4 regions of the Pantoea sp. X-Soil-MYKO-1289 genome follow, and region 4 is predicted to be linked to each of the others. Evidence: predicted binding sites of a transcription regulator. Region 4 holds the regulator's gene; each other region holds the start of a gene.
The links. Region 4 encodes PhoB, which activates phosphate uptake and scavenging genes when phosphate is short. Its sites were predicted from a motif close to CTGTCATAAAACTGNCNNAT; they were not measured.
Positions count from the first base shown of each region.

Region 1: the regulator PhoB is predicted to act here: its motif matches at 2,161-2,180, upstream of serA (phosphoglycerate dehydrogenase).
Region 2: the regulator PhoB is predicted to act here: its motif matches at 3,223-3,242, upstream of pstS (phosphate ABC transporter substrate-binding protein PstS).
Region 3: the regulator PhoB is predicted to act here: its motif matches at 1,538-1,557, upstream of ugpB (sn-glycerol-3-phosphate ABC transporter substrate-binding protein UgpB).

Region 1 covers NZ_AP036004.1:748,053-753,853, forward strand. Annotated here, with positions in the region: gene AC6I7Z_RS03570 (oxidative stress defense protein) at 1-208, shown strand, start outside; gene AC6I7Z_RS03575 (LysR family transcriptional regulator ArgP) at 310-1,215, opposite strand; gene rpiA (ribose-5-phosphate isomerase RpiA) at 1,423-2,082, shown strand; gene serA (phosphoglycerate dehydrogenase) at 2,363-3,601, shown strand; gene AC6I7Z_RS03590 (5-formyltetrahydrofolate cyclo-ligase) at 3,677-4,270, opposite strand; RNA gene ssrS (6S RNA) at 4,347-4,530, opposite strand; gene zapA (cell division protein ZapA) at 4,570-4,899, opposite strand; gene AC6I7Z_RS03605 (YecA/YgfB family protein) at 5,070-5,648, shown strand; gene pepP (Xaa-Pro aminopeptidase) at 5,699-5,801, shown strand, end outside.
Region 2 covers NZ_AP036004.1:11,553-17,353, reverse strand. Annotated here, with positions in the region: gene pstB (phosphate ABC transporter ATP-binding protein PstB) at 1-90, opposite strand, end outside; gene pstA (phosphate ABC transporter permease PstA) at 135-1,025, opposite strand; gene pstC (phosphate ABC transporter permease PstC) at 1,022-1,984, opposite strand; gene pstS (phosphate ABC transporter substrate-binding protein PstS) at 2,073-3,116, opposite strand; gene glmS (glutamine--fructose-6-phosphate transaminase (isomerizing)) at 3,283-5,112, opposite strand; gene glmU (bifunctional UDP-N-acetylglucosamine diphosphorylase/glucosamine-1-phosphate N-acetyltransferase GlmU) at 5,261-5,801, opposite strand, start outside.
Region 3 covers NZ_AP036004.1:254,398-260,198, forward strand. Annotated here, with positions in the region: gene livG (high-affinity branched-chain amino acid ABC transporter ATP-binding protein LivG) at 1-601, shown strand, start outside; gene livF (high-affinity branched-chain amino acid ABC transporter ATP-binding protein LivF) at 603-1,316, shown strand; gene ugpB (sn-glycerol-3-phosphate ABC transporter substrate-binding protein UgpB) at 1,629-2,945, shown strand; gene ugpA (sn-glycerol-3-phosphate ABC transporter permease UgpA) at 3,000-3,887, shown strand; gene ugpE (sn-glycerol-3-phosphate ABC transporter permease UgpE) at 3,884-4,729, shown strand; gene AC6I7Z_RS01185 (sn-glycerol-3-phosphate import ATP-binding protein UgpC) at 4,732-5,801, shown strand, end outside.
Region 4 covers NZ_AP036004.1:1,026,288-1,032,088, forward strand. Annotated here, with positions in the region: gene AC6I7Z_RS04865 (AAA family ATPase) at 1-358, opposite strand, end outside; gene sbcD (exonuclease subunit SbcD) at 355-1,554, opposite strand; gene phoB (phosphate response regulator transcription factor PhoB) at 1,750-2,439, shown strand; gene phoR (phosphate regulon sensor histidine kinase PhoR) at 2,454-3,767, shown strand; gene AC6I7Z_RS04885 (PstS family phosphate ABC transporter substrate-binding protein) at 3,786-4,721, shown strand; gene AC6I7Z_RS04890 (cobalamin-independent methionine synthase II family protein) at 4,885-5,801, shown strand, end outside.

The sequences.
Region 1 (5,801 bases), 280 kb from region 4:
CTTTAACGCGAAGCTTGGCCCGGTTTACAGCATTCGCTACCACGTGGCCAACTATCAGCCGATGCCGATGGCGCGCATGTATAAAGCCGCCGCGCCGGCTGCGGATACCTCCGCGCAGCAGACCTACGAGCAGCAGAGCATTCACTTCGACGATCAGGTGGATGTGGTGTTCGATATCAAGCCGAATGCGGCAGGCACGCAGCAGTAATGGAAAAGGGGCGCTAAGCGCCCCTTTTTTTGATTGTTTGTCAGACAACAAATAAGACAAACGCGGGTGGCGTGCGCACCTTGCTTAAGGCGCGCGCTTGCTCAGGCCGCTAAATCATCCTGGCGCAGCACGCGATGGCCGTGGGAGATTAGCGCGTCGGTGACGCGGCGCATCAGGCGGCTCTCCGGCGCGAAGCGGTGCCAGTAAAGCATGCGACGCTGGCAAAGGCCCGGCGTCAAATCGAGCAGTTCGCCGCTGGCCAGCTCGCGCTCAATCTGCAGGTGCGGGATCATACAGCAGGTCGACCCCTGACGCGCCAGCTGCACAAAGGCTTCCGAAGAGTTAACGATATGGCAGGGCACGCTGCCCGGCGACAGATCGAAATTCTGCTGTAAAAAGGCCTGATGCATATCGTCGAGATGGTCAAAAGCGACCGCTGGCGCCTTGAGCAGCGCCGAGCGCGTCACGCCGTTGGGGAAGTAGCGCGCGGCGAACTCCGGCGAGGCGACGAACAGATAGTCGAGCGCGCCAAGCTGATCGACCAGGCAGCTCGGCAGCGGCTGCGGCTGAATACTGACCGCGCCCACCACTTCGCCGCGGCGCAGCCGTTCCTGCGTACGGGTTTCATCTTCGACCTGCAAATTAAGGCGCACCGGCGAGTCCGCCAGCACATCTTTCAGCGCAGGCAGCAGCCAGGTCGCCAGGCTGTCGGCGTTAACCGCCAGCGACAGCAGCAGCGGCGTGGTGCCGCCGTTCTCGTCGCTCAGCCACTCCTCTTCCAGCAGCTCTACCTGATGCAGCAGCGCCAGCAGCTTCTGTCCCTGTTCGGTGGGGCGCGGCGGCACGGTACGCACCAGCAGCGGCTGGCCAAACAGATTCTCCAGCTGCTTGATACGCTGCGATACGGCCGACTGCGTAATGCATAACTTTTGTGCGGCGCGCTCAAAGCCGCGTTCGCGAATCACTGCGTCCAGCGCCTGAAGCGTTCGATAATCGGGGCGTTTCATTGTTGTTCTCTCTCCTTCAGGGTGGACGATACTATGCCACAAAAAATTCATCTGGCGCGCGTCGAAGGCGCTTTCCCTGCGCCGCGCGTCGCCTTTTTTGCGGGCTGGCTTCCAAAGCGATCACGTCAGCGGAAACAGCCGCGCACATTCGGCGAGCGTTGCTTTATACTACGCGCACTTCGTTGTCGCACAGGTTTTAAACATATCATGACCCAGGATGAACTGAAAAAAGCCGTAGGCTGGGCCGCACTGAAATATGTGCAGCCGGGTAGTGTCGTCGGCGTCGGCACCGGCTCCACCGCCGCGCACTTTATCGATGCGCTCGCCACGATGAAACATCAGATAGAGGGCGCGGTCTCCAGCTCGGAAGCCTCGACGCTGAAGCTGAAAGCGCTTGGCATTCCGGTCTTCGATCTCAATGAGATCGACGATCTGGCGATCTACGTCGACGGCGCGGATGAGATCAACCCGCAGATGCAGATGATCAAAGGCGGCGGCGCGGCCCTGACGCGCGAGAAGATCGTGGCGGCCGTCGCGCGCAAGTTCATCTGCATCGCCGACGCCTCGAAAGAGGTGGACGTGCTGGGGCATTTCCCGCTGCCGGTCGAGGTGATCCCGATGGCGCGCGCCTTCGTCGCCCGCGAGCTGGTTAAGCTCGGCGGCCTGCCGGAGTATCGCCAGCATGTCGTCACCGATAACGGCAATATTATTCTCGATGTGCATAACCTGACGATTCTCGATCCCGTCGCGCTGGAGAAAAGCATCAACGCATTGCCCGGCGTGGTCACCGTCGGCTTGTTTGCTACGCGCGGCGCCGATATCGCCCTGATCGGCACGCCGGACGGCGTAAAAACCATCGAAAAATGATCTGTCCGGCGCGATAAACGCGCCGGTTATTTCCCTGCGCAAAACATCTTTTCTTTCGCTGCCTAAATTCGGTGACTTATGTCACATAACCGTCATCCACAGCAGGTTCGTTCTTTGTTCGTCGTTCAGCTCCCGATTTTGTGCGGCAATGTGCTGGGCTCAGCCTTGCCCGTGCTGACCGCGAGGCAAACGGTTGTATTGCCGCAGGCGTAATTTTTGATATTTTGACAGAAGGCGCGCTTATGGCGGCCATTGTTGAAATCACAATAGGGTCGGGGAAATGGCAAAGGTATCACTGGAAAAAGACAAGATTAAGTTCCTGCTGGTGGAAGGCGTTCACCAGAGCGCGCTGGAAAATCTGCGCGCGGCGGGTTACACCAACATCGAATTCCATAAAGGCGCGCTGGATGACGAAGCGCTGAAAGCCTCCATTCGGGATGCGCACTTCATCGGCATCCGCTCCCGCACCCAACTGACGGAAGAGATTTTCGCCGCGGCGGAAAAACTGGTCGCCGTAGGCTGTTTCTGCATCGGCACCAATCAGGTCGATCTTAACGCGGCGGCGACGCGCGGCATTCCAGTGTTCAACGCGCCGTTCTCCAATACCCGCTCGGTCGCCGAACTGGTTATCGGCGAAATGCTGCTGATGCTGCGCGGCATTCCTGAAGCGAACGCCAAAGCGCACCGCGGCATCTGGAACAAAAACGCCGTCGGCTCGTTTGAGGCGCGCGGCAAAAAGCTCGGCATCGTCGGCTACGGCCATATCGGCATGCAGCTTGGCGTGCTGGCTGAAAGCCTGGGCATGCACGTCTTTTTCTACGACATCGAAAATAAACTGCCGCTCGGCAACGCCACCCAGGTGCGCCACCTGGCCGACCTGCTGAATATGAGCGACGTGGTGAGCCTGCACGTGCCGGAAACCCCCTCGACGCAGGATATGATCGGCGCGCAGGAGCTGGCGCAGATGAAGAAGGGCGCGTTGCTGATCAACGCTTCGCGCGGCACCGTGGTCGATATTCCGGCGCTGTGCGACGCGCTGGGGAGCAAGCATCTGGCGGGCGCCGCAATCGACGTCTTCCCGCTTGAGCCGGCGACCAACAGCGAACCCTTTAATTCGCCGCTGTGCGAGTTCGATAACGTGATCCTGACGCCGCACATCGGCGGATCGACCCAGGAGGCGCAGGAGAATATCGGTATCGAAGTCGCGGGCAAGCTGGCTAAATATTCCGATAACGGCTCAACGCTCTCGGCGGTCAACTTCCCGGAAGTGTCGCTGCCGATGCACGGCGCCAGCGCCAGCCGTCTGCTGCACATTCATGAAAACCGTCCGGGCGTGCTGACGGCCATCAACCAGATCTTTGCCGAACAGGGCATCAACATCGCTGCGCAGTTCCTGCAAACTTCGCCGATGATGGGTTACGTGGTTATCGATATCGATGCGCCGCAGGATCTGGCGGACAAAGCGCTGCAGCTGATGAAGGCGATCCCGGGCACCATTCGCGCTCGTCTGCTCTACTGATTCCGCTTTACTGAAACCGGGCCGTCTGTTTTTTTCACAGACGGCCCGTCTGTTTCCGCCTCTGGCTCACGCCTGCTATTCCCACTGCCACAGGCGCGACGGCGTCAAGACGGCGGGCAGCGGCACATCCCATTCCTCTGCGGGCAATCGCTCCACCTGCTGACAGTCATGCGCCACGCCCACCGGTAAAAAACCGTGCCGACGCCAGTTCTGCAGAGTGCGGTCGTAAAAGCCGCCGCCCATGCCGAGCCGCTGCCCGCTGCTGTCAAACGCCACCAGCGGCACCATCATTACATCCAGCCGATCCAGCGTAATCAGCTGGCGGATATCGAGCGGCGGTTCGGGAATACGCAGTTTATTCGGCGTTAGCGTGGTTTCCGGCGTATAGCGCAGAAACAGCAGCTGGCCAGCGGAGAAAGGGTGCAGCACCGGCAGATAAACCTGCTTTTTCTGCTGCCACAGCTTAGCGATAAGCGGACGGGTATTAAGCTCGCCGTCTACCGACAAAAAGAGCGCGATATGGCTGGCGTTGGCGAGAGGGGCGAAGTTAACGGCGTGTTCCGCCATCAGAGCGGCAGCCTGTTCCTGCTGCTCAGGCGTCAGGGCGCGGCGCAGGTGGCGCACATGCTGGCGGATATGGTGGCGATCGAGCAGAGAGGGCTGGGACACGAGAACCCCGTTGATATAGTCGCTGATTAAGCAACTATATCATTCATAAAGGGGAAAGACAGATGCAGAACAGAAGGAGATCTCCGAGATGCCGCCGCAGGCTGTAACCCTTGAACCCTTGGTTCAAGGTGAATGTGCCGTCGCAACCATCAGGCTTCTCGGACGAACCGAGCATGCTCACAGGTTACAGAGCGCCACACTCTGTTGGTATGAAATATCGGCTCAGGGGACTGGCCCGCTTGCAAACATCTCAGAGAAAATGGACTTCACCGTTGCCGCTGCGCAGCAACCATAAAGTATTATTCGAACTTCGCACCCTGGCGGTCGGTTATGCGACCTTGCTCAACAAGAGCCTGTTCAATCGTCTGCTGCAGGATACGGATACGTTGTTCCATATTAGCAGCATAATCGCGCGTTTTCATTTTCTCTTGCGCCAGTTCATGGCAAATGTTTAACGCGGCGATGAACACCAGTTGCTCGGTATTTGTGACTCTAGTGCGAACTTTTAAATCTTGCAACCGTTGATTGAGGTCATCGGCAGCCGCATTCAGCGCATCTTGCTGTTCAGGCGGACAATTCACTCTCAATGAACGACCAAAAATTTGTATATCTACCGGTTGTGCAGACATGCCACCTTCCTGACTGATTACTTCGCCCGCAGCTCCCTTTGGGCTCAATGCCTTGGGAGGCGGGCAACTATATAGACCCGCGAAATAACTTACAACCCCTTTTCTGGAAACCTTGAGGCAGCTAGTGGTAGCATAACACGAACTTATTCTGCCAACGACGACGAATCCTTATGTCTTTACAGAACCTGACCCCCGATTACAACGCGCTGGCTTCAGCGCTCTCTCAACAAGGCGTGGGGATGACGCCAGCTGAAATGCATGGTCTGCTCAGCGGCATTCTGTGCGGCGGCAATCAGGACGCCAGCTGGAAAACGCTGGTGCACGATCTCACCAACGAAGGCATGGCCTTCTCGCAGAGCCTGGCGTCACCGCTTCAGGCGCTGCACGACAGCACCGCCAGCACGCTGGAAGAAGAGGGCTACCTGTTTCAACTGATGCTGCCGGATGACGAAGACATCAGCGTCTTCGACCGCGCCGACGCGCTGGCGGGCTGGGTGAACCACTTCCTGCTCGGCCTGGGCGTTACGCAGCCGAAACTGGAGAAAGTGACCGGCGAAACCGGCGAGGCGATTGACGATCTGCGCACCATCGCTCAGCTCGGTTATGACGAAGATGAAGACCAGGAAGAGCTGGAGCAGTCGCTGGAAGAGGTGATTGAATATGTGCGCGTGGCGGCGCTGCTGTGCCACGACACCTTCACGCGTCCGCAACCTGTCGCCCCCGAAGTGAAAAAACCGACGCTACACTAAGCCAGATATCTCAGGGCGCGAACGCGCCCGTTTCTACAGGGAGTGCAAACATGATTTCTCTGGATACTTTCCAGCAGCGTCGTCAGGCGCTGCTGGCGAAAATGGCTCCTGGCAGCGCCGCTTTGATCTTTGCTGCGCCGGAAGTGACCCGCA
Region 2 (5,801 bases), 1.0 Mb from region 4:
GTTGATGTTCTTCAGCGCGTGAAATTTGCCGTAATAGAAGTTCAGGTTACGCACCTGAATTTTACCGCTGTTGGAAGTCGCGATACTCATTGCTCGTCTCTCTTAAACGGCGCCGCGCCAGGCAGCGCCGAAGGTTAACCGTTTTTGCTCTTGGTGAAGACTACGCGCGCCAGGATATTCAGCAGCAGCACGCAGAGCGTAATAATCAGCACGCCCGCCCAGGCCAGACTCTGCCATTCGGCAAAGGGGCTCATCGCGAACTTAAAGATGGTGACCGGCAGGTTCGCCAGCGGCTGCATCATGTCGGTGGACCAGAACTGGTTCGACAGCGCGGTAAACAGCAGCGGCGCGGTTTCGCCCGCGATACGGGCGATCGCCAGCAGCACGCCGGTCAGAATGCCCGATACCGACGCCTTCAGCGTAATCGCGGAGATCATCTTCCACTTCGGCGTGCCGAGCGCGTAGGCCGCTTCACGCATGCTGTCCGGCACCAGCCGCAGCATATTTTCGGTGGTGCGGATAACGATCGGGATCTGCAGCAGCGCCAGCGCGATCACGCCTGCCCAGCCGGAGAAGTGCTGCATCTGCGCCACCACGATGGTGTAAACGAACAGGCCCACCACGATCGACGGCGCCGAGAGCAGGATATCGTTAATAAAGCGGATCACTTCCGCCAGCGCCGACTTGCGGCCATATTCCGCCAGATAGACGCCCGCCAGGATGCCCAGCGGCGTGCCGATCACCGTCGACCACAAAATCAGCAGGCCGCTGCCCGCCAGGGCGTTGGCCAGACCGCCGCCGGCGGTATTGGGCGGCGGCGTCGATTCGGTAAACAGCGCCCAGCTCAGCCCGTCCACGCCGCGCGTCACGGTGGTGAACAGGATCCACACCAGCCAGAACAGGCCGAAAGCCATGGTCAGCAGCGACAGCGCCAGCGCGATCTTATTCTTGGTGCTGCGCCAGGCCTGCATTTTGCGGCGCGACGCGTCCAGTTCGGCGCGAGCCTGTAGTTCAATCGTCGTCATGAGCGCGCTCCTTCACTTTTCGCGAGGCGCAGGATCATTAATTTGGAAATGGCCAGCACGATAAAGGTGATAACGAACAGGATCAGTCCCAGCTCCATCAGCGCGGCGACATGCACGCCCGACTCGGCTTCGGCGAACTCGTTCGCCAGCGCGGAAGTGATGCTGTTGCCCGGCATAAACAGCGAAGGACTGTCGAGCTGGTAAGTGTTGCCGATGATAAAGGTGACCGCCATGGTTTCGCCCAGCGCGCGTCCCAGGCCGAGCATCACGCCGCCAATCACGCCGTTTTTGGTGAACGGCAGCACGATGCGCCAGATCACTTCCCAGGTGGTGCAGCCGATGCCGTAGGCGGACTCCTTCATCATCACCGGCGTCTGCTCAAACACGTCGCGCATTACCGAGGCGATGTAAGGAATGATCATGATCGCCAGAATAACGCCCGCCGCCAGGATGCCGATGCCGAAGGCCGGCCCGGAAAAGAGCGCGCCGACAAAGGGGATGTTCGACATGATTTCGCCGACCGGCGTCTGGAAATATTCCGCAAACAGCGGCGCGAAGATAAACAGGCCCCACATGCCGTAAACGATGCTGGGGATCGCCGCCAGCAGCTCAATAGCGGTGCCGAGCGGACGGCGCAGCCAGCCAGGCGACAGCTCCGTCAGAAACAGCGCGATGCCGAAGCTCACCGGCACGGCGATAATCAGCGCAATCAGCGAGGTGACGAGGGTGCCGTAGATCGGCACCAGCGCGCCAAATTCTTCGTTCGGCGCATCCCAGGTTTTGTTCCACAGGAAGGAAAAGCCAAATTTCTGGATGCTTGGCCAGGAGGAGAAAATCAGGGAGACGATAATGCCGCCCAACAGCAACAGGACAATCAGCGCAGCCAGTTTAACCAGCGCGCCAAAAATCATGTCACCTTGCTTACCGGGGGCTTTGAATGCCGGCTTCGTTGCAGCCATAGAAGACTCATTCTTTAGAGGTTGTCAGGGCGGCGCGCGGCCGCCCTTCTCGATCTGGCCGGACGCGCGTCCGACCGGAGTTGTTCGCTTACTGGTAGAGCGCTTTGCCGGAACTGTCTTTGATATTGGCCTTCCAGGCGTCGCGGATCTGCTGGGTTACGCTGTCCGGCAGGGTGGCGTAATCCAGGCTGGTCGCCGTTTTGTCGCCGTTTTTGTACGCCCAGTCGAAGAACTTCAGCACTTCGCTGCCCTTCTCGGCATTCGCCTGATCTTTGTAGACCAGAATGAAGGTGGTTGAGGTGATCGGCCAGGCGTCGTTGCCTTTCTGGAAGGTCAGGTCCTGCGCAAAGGATTTGCTCCAGTCTGCGCCTTTCGCCGCGTTGGAGAAGCTGGTTTCGCTCGGCGCGACCGGCTTGCCATCGGCGTCAACCAGTTTGGTGTAGGTCAGGTTGTTCTGCTTGGCATAGGCGTATTCGACATAGCCGATTGAACCCGGCAGACGCTGTACGAACGCCGCGACGCCGTCGTTGCCTTTGCCGCCCAGACCGGCCGGCCAGTTAACGGTGTTGCCTTTGCCGATTTTGCTGTTCCACTCTTCGTTGACCTTCGCCAGGTAGCTGGTGAAGACGAAGGAGGTGCCGGAACCATCCGCGCGGCGCACCACATTGATGTTGGTATCTGGCAGTTTCACGCCCGGGTTCAGCTTAGCGATCGCCGCGTCGTTCCACTTTTTGATTTTGCCCAGGTAGATGTCGCCGACGGTTTTGCCGTCGAGCGTCAGTTCGCCTGATTTCACGCCCGGGATGTTGACGGCCAGCACGACGCCGCCAATGACGGTCGGGAACTGAAACAGGCCGTTTTTCTGCAGGTCTTCATCTTTCATCGGCGCATCTGACGCGCCAAAATCCACGGTTTTCGCGATGATCTGCTTCACGCCGCCGGATGAACCAATGCCCTGGTAGTTGATTTTGCTACCGGTGGCTTGCTGATATTCTGCTGCCCACTTGGCATAAACCGGCGCCGGGAAAGTACCGCCCGCGCCCGTCAGATCGGTGGCTGCAAAGGCAGAAACCGCGCTTACGGCGAGAGTGGCGGTAAGGATTCGGGCTACGGTGCTACGCATCAGTGTCATGTTCCCTCCAGGGGAGTTTATCTCAGGCTTGAAGCCGTTGTAGTTGGAGTCAGTGATTGCTGCAGGAGGGAAAATAGGACAGTTTGATGACAGTGAAATGTAGGAAATGTGACAGTTATATGACAGCGAACAAAAAGTAAAAGGGCCCGTTTCCGGGCCCGCTTGTTTACTCTACCGTTACCGACTTCGCCAGGTTTCTTGGCTGATCCACGTCGGTGCCTTTAATCAGCGCGACGTGATAAGAGAGCAGCTGCAGCGGCACGGTGTAGAAAATAGGCGCGATCACCTCTTCCACGTGCGGCAGAGAGATAATCTTCATGCCGTCGCTGTCGCTGAAGCCGGCGTCCTGATCGGCAAACACGTACAGCAGACCGCCGCGCGCGCGCACCTCTTCAATATTGGACTTCAGCTTTTCCAGCAGCTCGTTGTTCGGCGCCACTACGATTACCGGCATATCGGCGTCGATCAGCGCCAGCGGACCGTGCTTCAGCTCGCCAGCGGCGTAGGCTTCCGCATGGATATAGGAGATCTCTTTCAGCTTGAGCGCCCCTTCCATGGCGATCGGATACTGATCGCCGCGGCCGAGGAACAGCGCGTGGTGCTTGTCGGAGAAATCTTCCGCCAGCAGTTCGATACGCTTGTCCTGCGCCAGCATCTGTTCGATGCGGCTCGGCAGCGCCTGCAGGCCGTGCACGATCTCATGCTCAGTTTCCGCCGGCATGCCGCGCAGGCGGCCCACTTTCGCCACCAGCATCAGCAGCACGGTAAGCTGCGTGGTGAAAGCCTTGGTCGAGGCGACGCCGATTTCGGTGCCCGCCTTAGTCATCAGCGCCAGATCCGACTCGCGCACCAGCGAAGAGCCCGCGACGTTGCAGATCGCCAGCGAACCGAGGTAGCCCAGCTCTTTGGTCAGACGCAGCGCCGCCAGCGTATCGGCGGTTTCGCCAGACTGCGACAGGGTAATCAGCAGGCTGTTTTTGCGCACGGCGGATTTGCGGTAGCGGAACTCAGAGGCGATCTCGACGTCGCAGGGAATATTCGCCAGCGACTCGAACCAGTAACGCGCCACCATGCCGGAGTTATAGGAGGTGCCGCAGGCGATGATCTGAATATGCTCGACCTGGCTGAGCAGGGCTTCGGCATGCGGGCCCAGCTCGCTGAGATCGACTTCGCCATGGCTGAAACGACCGGTTAAGGTGTTTTTAATCGCCATCGGCTGTTCGTAAATCTCTTTCTGCATATAGTGGCGATACACGCCTTTATCGCCCGCGTCATACTGCACGCTCGACTCGATTTCGGCGCGCTGCACCGCGTTTCCGGCGCGATCGACGATAGTGACGTCGCGACGGCTAATCTCGGCGATGTCGCCCTCTTCCAGATAGATGAAGCGGCGCGTCACCGGTAGCAGCGCCAGCTGATCGGAGGCGATGAAGTTCTCGCCGACGCCGCGGCCAATCACCAGCGGGCTGCCCGAACGTGCGGCCACCAGCAGCGACGGATCGCGGCTGTCCATGATCACCATGCCATAGGCGCCGCGCAGCTGAGGAATGACGCGCAGCACGACGTCGCGCAGCGTGCCGCCCTGTTTCTGCTCCCAGTGCACCAGATGCGCCACCACTTCGGTGTCGGTTTCGGATGCGAAGCGATAACCGCGCGCGATCAGCGCTTCACGCAGCGGCTCATGGTTTTCGATAATGCCGTTATGCACCACGATGATCTGCCCGGAGACATGCGGATGCGCGTTGGCCTCCGACGGTTCGCCGTGCGTTGCCCAGCGCGTATGAGCGATGCCGGTGCCGCCGATCAGCGGCTGCTGCTCGGCAGCCTCCGCCAGCATCTGCACTTTGCCGACGCGACGCAGGCGCGTCACGTGGCCCTGACGGTCAACCACGGCCAGACCGGCCGAATCATAACCGCGATACTCCAGGCGACGCAGGCCTTCCAGCAGAATTTCTGCGATATCGCGCTGCGCTACTGCACCTACAATTCCACACATAAATGTTATTCCTGACCTGATGGCTTTCGGCCATCTTTCGTTGTCATACGACCTGATAACCGGCTTTGCCGGGCTCCCCGAGCCTTGTAGAGAGTGGGGATTATTATTGTGTTACTGCGGCGGCCAGCACGCGGCTGGCCGCTAAAAATTACTTTTTCTTCGCCGGACGCTGCCAGTCCGCTTTGCTGTTCTGCTCTTTGCGGTTGTAGACCAGCGACGCCTCGGTCACGTCTTTCATTACCGTGGTGCCCGCCGCGATAGTCGCGCCTGCCGCCACGCTGACCGGCGCCACCAGCTGCGTATCGGAGCCGACAAAGACATTGTCGCCGATAATGGTTTTGGATTTATTCGCGCCATCGTAGTTGCAGGTGATGGTGCCCGCGCCGATATTGACGTTGGCGCCAATCTCCGCGTCGCCGAGATAACTCAGATGTCCCGCCTTCGAACCTTTGCCCAGCGTCGCCTTCTTCATTTCGACGAAATTCCCGACGTGGGCGGCCTGCGCCAGCTCGCTGCCGGGACGCAGACGGGCGAACGGCCCGACGGTGCAGTCGGCGGCAAGGTTCGCATCCTCGATCACCGAATAGGGGCTGATTTCGCAGTCGTCGCCAATGACGCTGTTTTTAATGATGCAGCCCGCGCCGATTTTCACGCGGTCGCCGAGGCTGACCTCGCCTTCGATAATGACA
Region 3 (5,801 bases), 770 kb from region 4:
GCCGACCGGCGGCACCATCAAGCTGCGCGATCAGCATCTGGAAGGCCTGCCGGGCCAGCAGATCGCCCGCATGGGCGTGGTGCGCACCTTTCAGCACGTTCGTCTGTTCCGTGAGATGACGGTAATTGAGAACCTGCTGGTGGCGCAGCATCAGCATCTGAAAAGCGGCCTCTTTTCAGGCCTGTTCAAAACCCCGGCGTTTCGTCGCGGCGAGAGCGAGGCGCTGGATCGCGCCGCCACCTGGCTGGAGCGCATCGGACTGCTCGATCTCGCCAACCGCCAGGCGGGGAATCTCGCCTACGGTCAGCAGCGCCGCCTGGAGATCGCGCGCTGCATGGTGACGCGCCCGGAGATCCTGATGCTGGACGAACCGGCGGCCGGACTCAACCCGAAAGAGACGCACGAGCTGGATGAGCTGATCGCCGAACTGCGCGGCGAGCACAAGGTCTCCGTTCTGCTGATTGAGCACGATATGAAGCTGGTGATGGGCATTTCCGACCGTATCTACGTGGTGAACCAGGGTACGCCGCTGGCTAACGGCACGCCGGAAGAGGTGCGTAACAATCCGGACGTGATCCGAGCCTATTTAGGAGAGGCGTAACATGGCAAACCCAATGTTATCCGTTAACAACGTCAGCGCGCACTACGGTAAGATCCAGGCGCTGCACAACGTCAGCCTGCATATCAGTCAGGGCGAAATCGTCACGCTGATCGGCGCCAACGGCGCGGGAAAAACCACGCTGCTCGGCACGCTGTGCGGCGAACCGCGCGCCACCCAGGGCAGCATTACCTTCGACGGCAAAACCATTACCGACTGGCAAACCGCGCGCATCATGCGCGAGGCGATCGCCATCGTGCCGGAGGGACGCCGGGTGTTTTCGCGCATGACGGTAGAAGAGAATCTGGCGATGGGCGGCTTTTTCGCCAGCCGTCAGGAGTATCAGACGCGCATCGCGCGCGTCTATGATCTCTTTCCGCGTCTGGCGGAGCGTAAAATCCAGCGCGCAGGCACCATGTCCGGCGGCGAGCAGCAGATGCTGGCGATCGGCCGCGCGCTGATGAGCCAGCCGCGTCTGCTGCTGCTGGACGAGCCTTCGCTGGGGCTGGCGCCGATAATTATCCAGCAGATCTTCGACACCATCGAGCAGCTGCGCAAAGAGGGGATGACCATCTTCCTGGTGGAGCAGAATGCGAATCAGGCGCTGAAGCTGGCGGATCGCGGCTATGTGCTGGAGAACGGGCACGTGGTGCTGGAGGATACGGGCGAGGCTCTGCTCTCCAACGAAGCCGTCCGCAGCGCTTACTTAGGCGCCTAGGCCTGGTTTACTTGCCATTTCGACGCCGGGCAGTGCTCGCCATCCTCACGTACTACGTGTACGCTCCGGTGGCTGTGCGCTGGCCGTCGTCGAACTGGCTGCGACACCGACGGCCCTTTGGCATTGAATAAGGCCTGGCTGCGCCGCCGACGGCCTTGCATCGGTGCGATAAAACATTTTAGGTAACTCCTTCATCTGGCCGTCATGCGGCTGTCATCTCGCTGTTATTAATCCGTCATTTTCCCGTGTCATGTTACTTCGCGAACAAAAAATGCGTGATATCGCGCGTAGCTACCTGCACAGGAAAATTCTATGTCCGTGTTTAAGACACAAAGCAGACTGATGAGTGTGGTTCTGGGCCTGGCCATCAGCGGCAACGCGCTGGCCGCCACTGAAATTCCTTTCTGGCACTCGATGGAGGGGGAGTTAGGCAAAGAGGTCGACTCTCTGGCGCAGCGTTTCAACCAGGCGCACCCCGACTATAAAATCGTGCCGACCTACAAAGGCAACTACGAGCAGAGCCTCGCGGCAGGCATCGCAGCGGTGCGTACCGGCAAAGCGCCGGTCCTTTTGCAGGTCTATGAAGTCGGCACCGCCACCATGATGGCTTCGAAAGCGATCGTGCCGGTGCATCAGGTCTTCCAGGACGCGGGCATTCCCTTCGATGAAAAACAGTTCGTGCCGACCGTGGCGGGCTACTACAGCGACGCCAGCGGCCATCTGATTTCTCAGCCGTTCAACAGCTCTACGCCGGTGCTCTACTACAACAAAGACGCCTTTAAAAAAGCGGGCCTGAACCCGGATCAGCCGCCGAAAACCTGGCAGGAGCTGGCGAAGGATGCCGACGCGCTGCGTAAAGCGGGCCTGAGCTGCGGCTACGCCAGCGGCTGGCAGGGCTGGATCCAGATCGAAAACTTCAGCGCCTGGCACGCCTTGCCGGTCGCCAGCAAAAACAACGGCTTCGACGGCACCGACGCGGTGCTGGAGTTCAACCAGCCGGTGCAGGTGCGCCATATCCAGATGCTGGAGGAGATGAACAAGAAAGGCGACTTCACCTACTTCGGCCGGAAAGATGAATCCACCGCCAAGTTCTATAACGGCGACTGCGGCATCACCACCGCCTCTTCGGGTTCGCTGGCGGATATCAAACACTACGCCAAATTCAACTTCGGCGTCGGCATGATGCCCTATGACGAAAACGTGCCGAACGCGCCGCAGAACGCCATTATCGGCGGCGCCAGCCTGTGGGTGATGAAAGGCAAAGACGCCAACACCTATAAGGGCGCCGCGGAGTTTATGCAGTTCCTCGCGCAGCCGGAAATCGCCGCCGAATGGCATCAGAAAACCGGCTACCTGCCGATCACCACCGCCGCTTACGAGCTGAGCAAGCAGCAGGGCTTCTATGACAAGAACCCTGGCGCGGATATCGCCACGCGTCAGATGCTGAACAAAGATCCGCTGCCGTTCACCAAGGGCATGCGTCTGGGCAATATGCCGCAGATCCGCACCATCGTCGACGAAGAGCTGGAAGGCGTCTGGACCGGCAAGCAGTCGCCGCAGGCCGCGCTGGATAGCGCGGTGAAACGCGGCAACGAACTGCTGCGCCGCTTTGAACAGCAGGTGAAATAATCTTAAAGGGCCGGCGCGTGCCGGCCCTGTTCTCTTTCTCAGACAGAGTACGCTATGTCTTCATCTCGTCCGGTGTTTCGCACCAGTCTGTTGCCCTATCTGCTGGTGCTGCCGCAGCTGCTGATTACCGCCATCTTTTTCCTCTGGCCCGCGGGCGAAGCCCTGTGGTATTCGCTGCAAAACCTCGATCCCTTCGGCATCTCCAGCACCTTTGTCGGGCTGGACAATTTCAGGCGCCTGTTTCAGGACAGCTACTATCTCGACGCCTTCTGGACCACCATCGTCTTCAGCACGCTGGTCACGGTGTGCGGCATGGTGCTGTCGCTGCTGTTAGCGGCGCTGGTGGATTACGTTATCCGGCTGCGCAAGCTCTATCAGACGCTGCTACTGCTGCCCTACGCGGTGGCGCCGGTGGTCGCGGCGGTGATGTGGATGTTTCTGTTCAATCCCGGCCTCGGCCTGATTAGCCACTTTCTCAACCAGCTTGGCTATAGCTGGAACTATGCTCAGAACAGCGGTCAGGCGATGTTCCTGATTGTCGTCGCCTCGATCTGGCAGCAGATGAGCTACAACTTCCTGTTCTTTTTCGCCGCGCTGCAGTCGATTCCGAAATCGCTGGTGGAGGCCGCGGCGATCGACGGCGCCGGGCCGGTGCGTCGCTTCTTCAACCTGTCGCTGCCGCTGATTACGCCGGTGAGCTTTTTCCTGCTGGTGGTGAACCTGATCTACGCCTTCTTCGACACCTTCCCGGTGATCGACGCCGCGACCGGCGGCGGGCCGGTGCAGGCCACCACCACGCTGATCTACAAAATCTATCGCGAAGGTTTTACCGGGCTGGATCTCTCTTCATCGGCGGCGCAGTCGGTGGTGCTGATGCTGCTGGTGATCGGTCTGACCGTTATACAGTTCCGCTTTGTTGAGCGTAAGGTGCAGTACCAATGATTGAAAACCGTCGCGGGCTGGATATCTTCAGCCACACGCTGCTGGTGCTGGGCGTGCTCACTATTCTTTTTCCGCTCTACGTCGCCTTCGTCGCCGCCACGCTGGACAACGAGGCGGTCTATCAGGTGCCGATGACCCTCATCCCCGGCACTCACCTGTGGGAGAACATCTCGCGCATCTGGACCCAGGGGGTTAACGGCAGCGGCCCGGCGTTCAGCCTGATGCTGCTGAACAGTCTGATTATGGCGTTCGGCATTACCGTCGGCAAAATCACGGTGTCGATGCTCTCCGCCTTTGCGCTGGTCTGGTTTCGCTTTCCGCTGCGCACGCTCTTTTTCTGGCTGATCTTTATCACGCTGATGCTGCCGGTCGAGGTGCGTATTTTCCCTACCGTGCAGGTGATCGCCGATCTCAATATGCTCGACAGCTACAGCGGCCTGACGCTGCCGCTGATGGCGTCAGCCACGGCGACCTTTCTGTTCCGCCAGTTCTTTATGTCGCTGCCGGACGAGCTGATCGAGGCGGCGCGCATCGACGGCGCCAGCGCGCTGCGCTTCTTTTGGGACATCGTGCTGCCGCTGTCGAAAACCAACCTCGCGGCGCTGTTCGTGATCACCTTTATCTACGGCTGGAATCAGTATCTCTGGCCGCTGCTGATCGTCAATGACGCCTCGCTCAGCACCGCGGTGGCGGGGATCAAAAGCATGATCTCCACCAGCGGATCGCCGACGCAGTGGAACGAAGTGATGGCGGCAATGTTATTAACCCTGATCCCACCGGTGGTGGTGGTGCTGGTCATGCAGCGCGCGTTCGTGCGTGGCCTGGTCGAGAGCGAGAAATAAGCATGGCAGGCGTAACCCTTCAGGCGGTAACCAAGTCCTACGACGGCAAGAATCAAATCATTCAGCCGCTGAATGTCACCGTCAACGACGGCGAATTTATGGTGATGGTCGGTCCCTCCGGCTGCGGCAAATCGACGCTGCTGCGCATGGTGGCCGGGCTGGAGCGCGTCACCTCCGGCGATATCTATATCGATGACAGATGCGTCACCCAGCTGGAGCCGAAAGATCGCGGCATCGCCATGGTGTTCCAGAACTACGCGCTCTACCCGCATATGACGGTCGAGGAGAATATGGCCTACGGGCTGAAGATCCGCGGCATGCGCAAAGAGCATATCCGCCTGCGCGTGCTGGAGGCGGCGCGCAGCCTGGAGCTGGATCAGCTGCTGAGCCGCCGTCCGCGCGAGCTTTCCGGCGGGCAGCGCCAGCGCGTGGCGATGGGCCGCGCTATCGTGCGCGAGCCCTCGGTGTTCCTGTTCGACGAGCCGCTCTCCAACCTGGACGCGCGGCTGCGCGTGCAGATGCGGCTGGAGCTGCAGCAGCTGCATCGCCGCCTGCAAACCACCAGCCTTTACGTGACGCACGATCAGGTCGAAGCGATGACGCTGGCGCAGCGCGTGATGGTATTGAACAAGGGCTTTGTCGAGCAGATCGGCACGCCGGTAGAGATCTACGAGCGTCCGGCCAGCCAGTTCGTCGCCTCCTTTATCGGCGCGCCGGCGATGAACCTGATTGACGGCCAGATCGGCAGCGACGGGACGCGCTTCAATATCGACAACTCCTGGTCCCTGACGCTCGGCGACATCAAGGCGAAGTGGGCGAGTCGCGCCGTGACGCTCGGCATCCGTCCGGAGCATGTGCGCATCAGCCCGCGCGAGCGCGAGGGCATTCCGCTGCGCATAGAGACGCTGGAGCTGCTCGGCGCGGACAACCTGGCGCACGGGCGCATCGGCGAGACGCCGCTGGTGGTGCGTCTGCCGCACAGCGAACGCCCGCAGGCGGGCAGCACGCTGTGGCTGCATCTGCCGTCGGATGCGTTACACTATTTCGATTCAACTACCGGAAAGCGTCTGGA
Region 4 (5,801 bases):
TGCAGCGCGCCAGCTCGACGCGCGGCGCCTGCAGCTTGCCGTCGGCCGCGCCGCGCGCGCGGTTCTGGCTCCAGAAGGCGCGCCAGGCTTCGCCTTTGATCTCGAACTCCACTTCGGCGAGGCATTCGGCGGTGTCGCGCGTCATCAGACCGTTTTGCGTCTGCGACAGCACGCCGAGGCGCGGCGTCTGGTGATAGAGCGCCAGACAGATGGCGTCGAGCAGAGTGGTTTTGCCTGCGCCGGTCGCGCCGGTGATGGCGAACAGGCCGTTGCTGGCGAAGGGTTCGGCGCGAAAGTCGATAAACCATTCGCCCTTCAGCGCGTTGAGGTTTTTAAAGCGCAGCGTGAGGATTTTCATTCGCTCTCCTCCAGCGAGGCGAGGGTGGAGCGGAACAGGGCGCTGAGGCGCGCATGCTCGGATTCTTCGATATCCTCCGCCAGCGCGATGCGGCGGGCGAAGACCTCTTCCACTTTTAGCTCGCTCAGGGTTTCGTTTTTTAGCTGCGCCAGGCTGTGCTGGCGCTGTTCGCGGCTGCGGCGCAGCAGCAGGACCTCGACCGGCAGATCGGCGGTCAGCGCCTCGACGCGGCGCTGCAGATCGCTGAGAAATTCCTGGGTGGTGACTTCGATATCGAGCCAGACCGGCCTGTCGCCCTGATGGTCGGCAAAGGGCGCCAGCTGCGCCTCGATCTCCGCCAGCGAGCCTTTCAGCATTTTCATCGGCTGGAACGGCGGAACGGGCAGCGGCGTCACGCTCTGCAAACCGGCGCTATCCAGCTCCAGTAAAAATACGCTTTTCTCGCTGCCAAGCTCGTCGAAGCTGAGCGGGATCGGCGAGCCGCTGTAGCGAATATGATCGCTGTTGGCGACGCGCTGGGCGCGATGGATATGGCCGAGCGCCACGTAGTCGACGTCGGGAAAAGCCGACGCGGGAAAGGCGTCGAGCGTGCCGATATAGATATCGCGCACCGAATCGCTTTTGCTGACGCCGACGGTGGTGAGATGGCCGGTGGCGATCACCGGCAGCGCCAGCGGATGCGCGCGCGCCGCGTCGACGCTGCGCTGATAGTGCGCGGCGATCGCCTCCAGCAGGCTGAGCTGCTTCTCGCGCCCCGACTGGCCTGCGCGGCTGCGCATAATATCGCGCGGCCGCAGATAGGGAATGGCGCAGAGCAGCGCGCCCGGTTCGCCGGCGCGGTCGCGCAGCAGCAGCAGATTGTGATCCGCCTGCGGCGTGGTGATCACCTGGGTATTCAGGCAGGCGAGCAGGGCGCGCGACTCGTTGAGCGTGGCGACCGAATCGTGATTGCCCGCCAGCACCACCAGCTGACAGCCGGTCGGCTGCAGCGCCACCACGAAACGGTTAAAGAGTTCGCGCGCGTAGCTTGGCGGCGTGCCGCTGTCGAAGAGGTCGCCCGCGACGATCAGCGCATCGACCTGATACTCTTCGATGCGCGCCAGCAGCCAGTCGAGAAAGGCCTGGTGCTCGGCCGCCCGGCTCTTGTTATAGAAAAACTGACCGAGGTGCCAGTCCGCGGTGTGAATGATGCGCATAAAACTCCCTGCGGTAACGGTTTGCCGGAGGATTATACCGGCTATGGCGCAAAAGCGAAAAAAGCGGCGTCGGTTGTTATAAAGCAGTGTTAACGCGCTGATTAAGCGGCTATGTTTTTCATAAAAGTGTCATAAATCTGACGCATAATGGCGCCGCATATAACGGTGACAGCAGTCACATCAGCAGGAGTTGCAATGGCTAAGCGCATTTTGGTTGTGGAAGATGAAGCCCCTATCCGTGAGATGTTGTGCTTTGTTCTGGAGCAGAACGACTACCAGCCCATTGAGGCCGAGGATTATGACAGCGCGATAGGCAAGCTGATTGAGCCCTGGCCTGATTTAATTCTGCTGGACTGGATGTTGCCGGGCGGCAGCGGCATTCAGTTTATCAAGCACCTGAAGCGCGAAGCGCTGACGCGCGATATCCCGGTGATGATGCTGACGGCGCGCGGCGAAGAGGAAGATCGCGTGCGCGGTCTGGAAGTGGGCGCGGATGACTACATCACCAAGCCTTTCTCGCCGAAAGAGCTGATGGCGCGCATCAAGGCGGTGATGCGCCGCATTTCGCCGATGGCGGTGGAGGAGGTGATCGAGATGCAGGGCCTGAGCCTGGACCCGTCGTCGCACCGCGTGATGTCCGAGTCGACGCCGCTGGAGATGGGCCCGACCGAATATAAGCTGCTGCACTTCTTTATGACTCATCCCGAACGCGTCTACAGCCGCGAGCAGCTGCTGAACCACGTCTGGGGCACCAATGTTTATGTGGAAGATCGCACCGTCGATGTGCATATCCGCCGCTTACGTAAGGCGCTGGAAGTTTCCGGCCACGATCGCATGGTTCAAACCGTTCGCGGAACGGGGTATCGTTTCTCCGCCCGCTACTAAACGGAGTCTTTACCGTGCTGGAACGACTCTCCTGGAAGAGACTGCTCTCCGAGCTGGCGCTGGCCTGCCTGCCGGCGCTGATAATCGGTTTGATTTTCGGCTATCTTCCCTGGCTGCTGCTGGTCAGCGTGCTGGGGATGCTGCTGTGGCACTTCTATAATCTGATGCGGCTGTCGCACTGGCTGTGGGTGGATCGCACCATGACGCCGCCCACCGGACAGGCGAGCTGGGAGCCGCTGTTTTACGGCCTCTATCAGATGCAGCTGCGCAACCGTCGGCGGCGGCGCGAGCTGGGCAACCTGATTAAGCGCTTTCGCAGCGGCGCCGAGACGCTGCCCGACGCGGTGGTGCTCACCACGGAAGAGGGCGCCATTTTCTGGTGCAACGGTCTGGCGCAGCAGCACCTCGGTCTGCGCTGGCCGGAAGATAACGGCCAGAACATCCTCAACCTGCTGCGCTATCCGGAATTCTCCCGCTATATTCGCCAGCGCGATTTCAATAAGCCGCTCACCTTAATTCTCAATAATCAGCACCATATGGAGTTCCGCATCATGCCCTACAGCGAAGGGCAGTGGCTGATGGTGGCGCGCGACGTGACGCAGATGCACCAGCTGGAAGGGGCGCGGCGCAATTTCTTCGCCAACGTCAGCCATGAGCTGCGCACGCCGCTGACGGTGCTGCAGGGCTATCTGGAGATGATGAACGACTCGGTGATGAACGAGCGCTCGCGCGGCAAAGCGCTGCAGACCATGCAGGAGCAGACGCGCCGCATGGACAGCCTGGTGCGCCAGCTGCTGACGCTGTCGCGCATCGAGGCGGCGCCGGCTATCGACATGAAAGAGACGGTGGACGTGCCGATGATGCTGCATCTGCTGCAGCGCGAAGCGGAGACGCTGAGCAATGGGCGCCACGAGATCCACTTCCATACCGATCCGCATCTCAAGGTGCTCGGCGACGACGATCAGCTGCGCAGCGCTATCTCGAACCTGGTTTACAACGCGGTCAACCATACGCCGGACGGCACGCGCATCGACATCAGCTGGCTGCGCAGCCGCCAGGGCGCGCAGTTCAAAGTCTGCGACAACGGGCCGGGCATTCCGGCCGAGCACCTGCCGCGTCTGACGGAGCGCTTCTACCGCGTGGATAAGGCGCGCTCGCGCGCCACCGGCGGCAGCGGGCTGGGGCTGGCGATCGTCAAGCACGCCCTTAGCCACCATAATGCGCGGCTGGAGATCGCCAGCATTCCCGATAAAGAGACCTGTTTTACCTTTACGCTGCCGTCAAGGTTGATCGTCAGCGCGGGATTGCAGGAGAATGCCGTCCATTAACCGTTAATGGAACCTCTCATGCGCGCCTTGCTGCTGTTGCTTACTCTCTTCTCGCCCGCGCTGACGCTGGCGGCGGCGCCTCAGCCCGAAATGCTCACCGGCAACCTCAGCAGCGTCGGCTCAGACACGCTGGGAACGCTGATGATGCTGTGGAGCGAAGATTTCAGCGCGCGGGCGCCGGGCGTTAATCTACAGGTGCAGGCTTCCGGCTCGTCCACCGCGCCGACCGCGTTGGCGGCGGGCGCCGCGCAGCTCGGCCCGATGAGCCGCCCCATGCAGGCGGAAGAGCGGCAAACCTTTCAGGCGCGCTATGGCTACGCCCCGCTCGCGGTGCCGGTAGCGCTCGACGCGCTGGTGGTGGTGGTCAATCAGCGCAATCCGCTGACGCAGATCGATATGCGCCAGCTTGACGCCATCTTTTCCGTGACGCGCCTGTGCGGCGCGCCGCAGGTGCCGACGCGCTGGGGCGATATGGGCATGCGCCAGCCCGACTGGGCGCGGCGGCCGATTCAGCGCTACGGACGCAACTCCGCCTCGGGCACCTGGGGCTTTTTCAAGCAGCAGGCGCTGTGCAACGGCGATTTTCGCGCCGACGTGGCGGAGTTTCCCGGCTCGGCCGCCGTGGTGCAGGCGGTCGCCGCCAATCCGCGCAGCATCGGCTACGCCAGCTTCGGTTTTCATCTGAGCGGCGTGAAGACGCTCGCCGTCACTGACGCGCAGGGCGCGGCGGTGGCGCCGGACGCCGACTCTATCCGCAGCGGCCGCTATCCTTGGGCGCGCCCGCTCTATATCTATGTCAATAAGCCGCCGGGCAAGCCGCTGCCGCCGCTGGTAAACGCCTTTCTTCATCAGGTGCTTTCACCGCAGGGACAGCGCCGCGTCAGCGAAGCGGGCTATCTTCCGCTGTCGGCGGCGCAGCGCGATCAGGCGCTGGCTGCGATAGAGGCGAAGTAATCACTAACGTGAATTTTTTTCATCTCCGCTGAAATTTCTTCTGTTGCAGAGAAGGCGCGCGCGTGCCAATCTGTTTACAGACGTTTAGCCATCCAGATGGCTACATATAACTTAGCGAAATTATTCCCTGGCGTGATTAACGTTCAGGGTGCCAGGAGTGAAGATGACCGCACAGACCGCCCCGTTCCGCGCCGATACCGTCGGCAGTTTCCTGCGTCCCACCGCCATCAAAAACGCGCGCGAGCAGTATGCCGCCGGCCAGATCGACAAAGCCGCGCTGACCCGCATCGAAGACGAAGCGATCCGCGACGTGGTGAGCAAGCAGATCGCCAACGGCCTGCAGGTGGTGACCGACGGCGAATTCCGCCGCGCCTGGTGGCACTTCGACTTTTTCGGCGGCCTGGAGGGCGTCGAGCTGTTCGAAGCAGAGCAGGGCATTCAGTTCAACGGCGTGCAGACCAAAGCGCACGGCGTGCGCGTGGTGGGCAAGCTGGGCTTCCGCGATCATCCGATGCTGGAGCATTTTCGCTTCCTGCAGAGCGTCGCAGGCGACGCGGTGCCGAAGATGACCATCCCCAGCCCGAGCGTGCTGCACTTCCGCGGCGGCCGCAAAGTGATCGACGAGAGCGTCTATCCCGACCTGGCGGACTACTTCGACGACCTGGCCGACACCTATAAAACGGCGATCAAAGCCTTTTACGATGCGGGCTGCCGCTATCTGCAGCTGGACGATACCGTCTGGGCCTATCTCTGCTCGGAAGATCAGAAGCGCCAAATCCGCGAGCGCGGCGACGATCCCGAGCAGCTGGCGCACACCTACGCCCGCGTGCTGAACAGAGCGCTGGAGGGCAAGCCCGCCGATCTTACCGTCGGCCTGCACGTCTGCCGCGGCAACTTCCGCTCGACCTGGATTTCTGAGGGCGGCTATGAGCCGGTGGCGGAGATTCTGTTCGGCGGCGTGAACATCGACGCTTTCTTCCTGGAATATGATAACGAGCGCGCCGGCGGCTTCGAGCCTCTGCGCTTTATCAAGCCAGGCCACCAGAAAGTGGTGCTGGGTCTGGTGACCACCAAAAACGG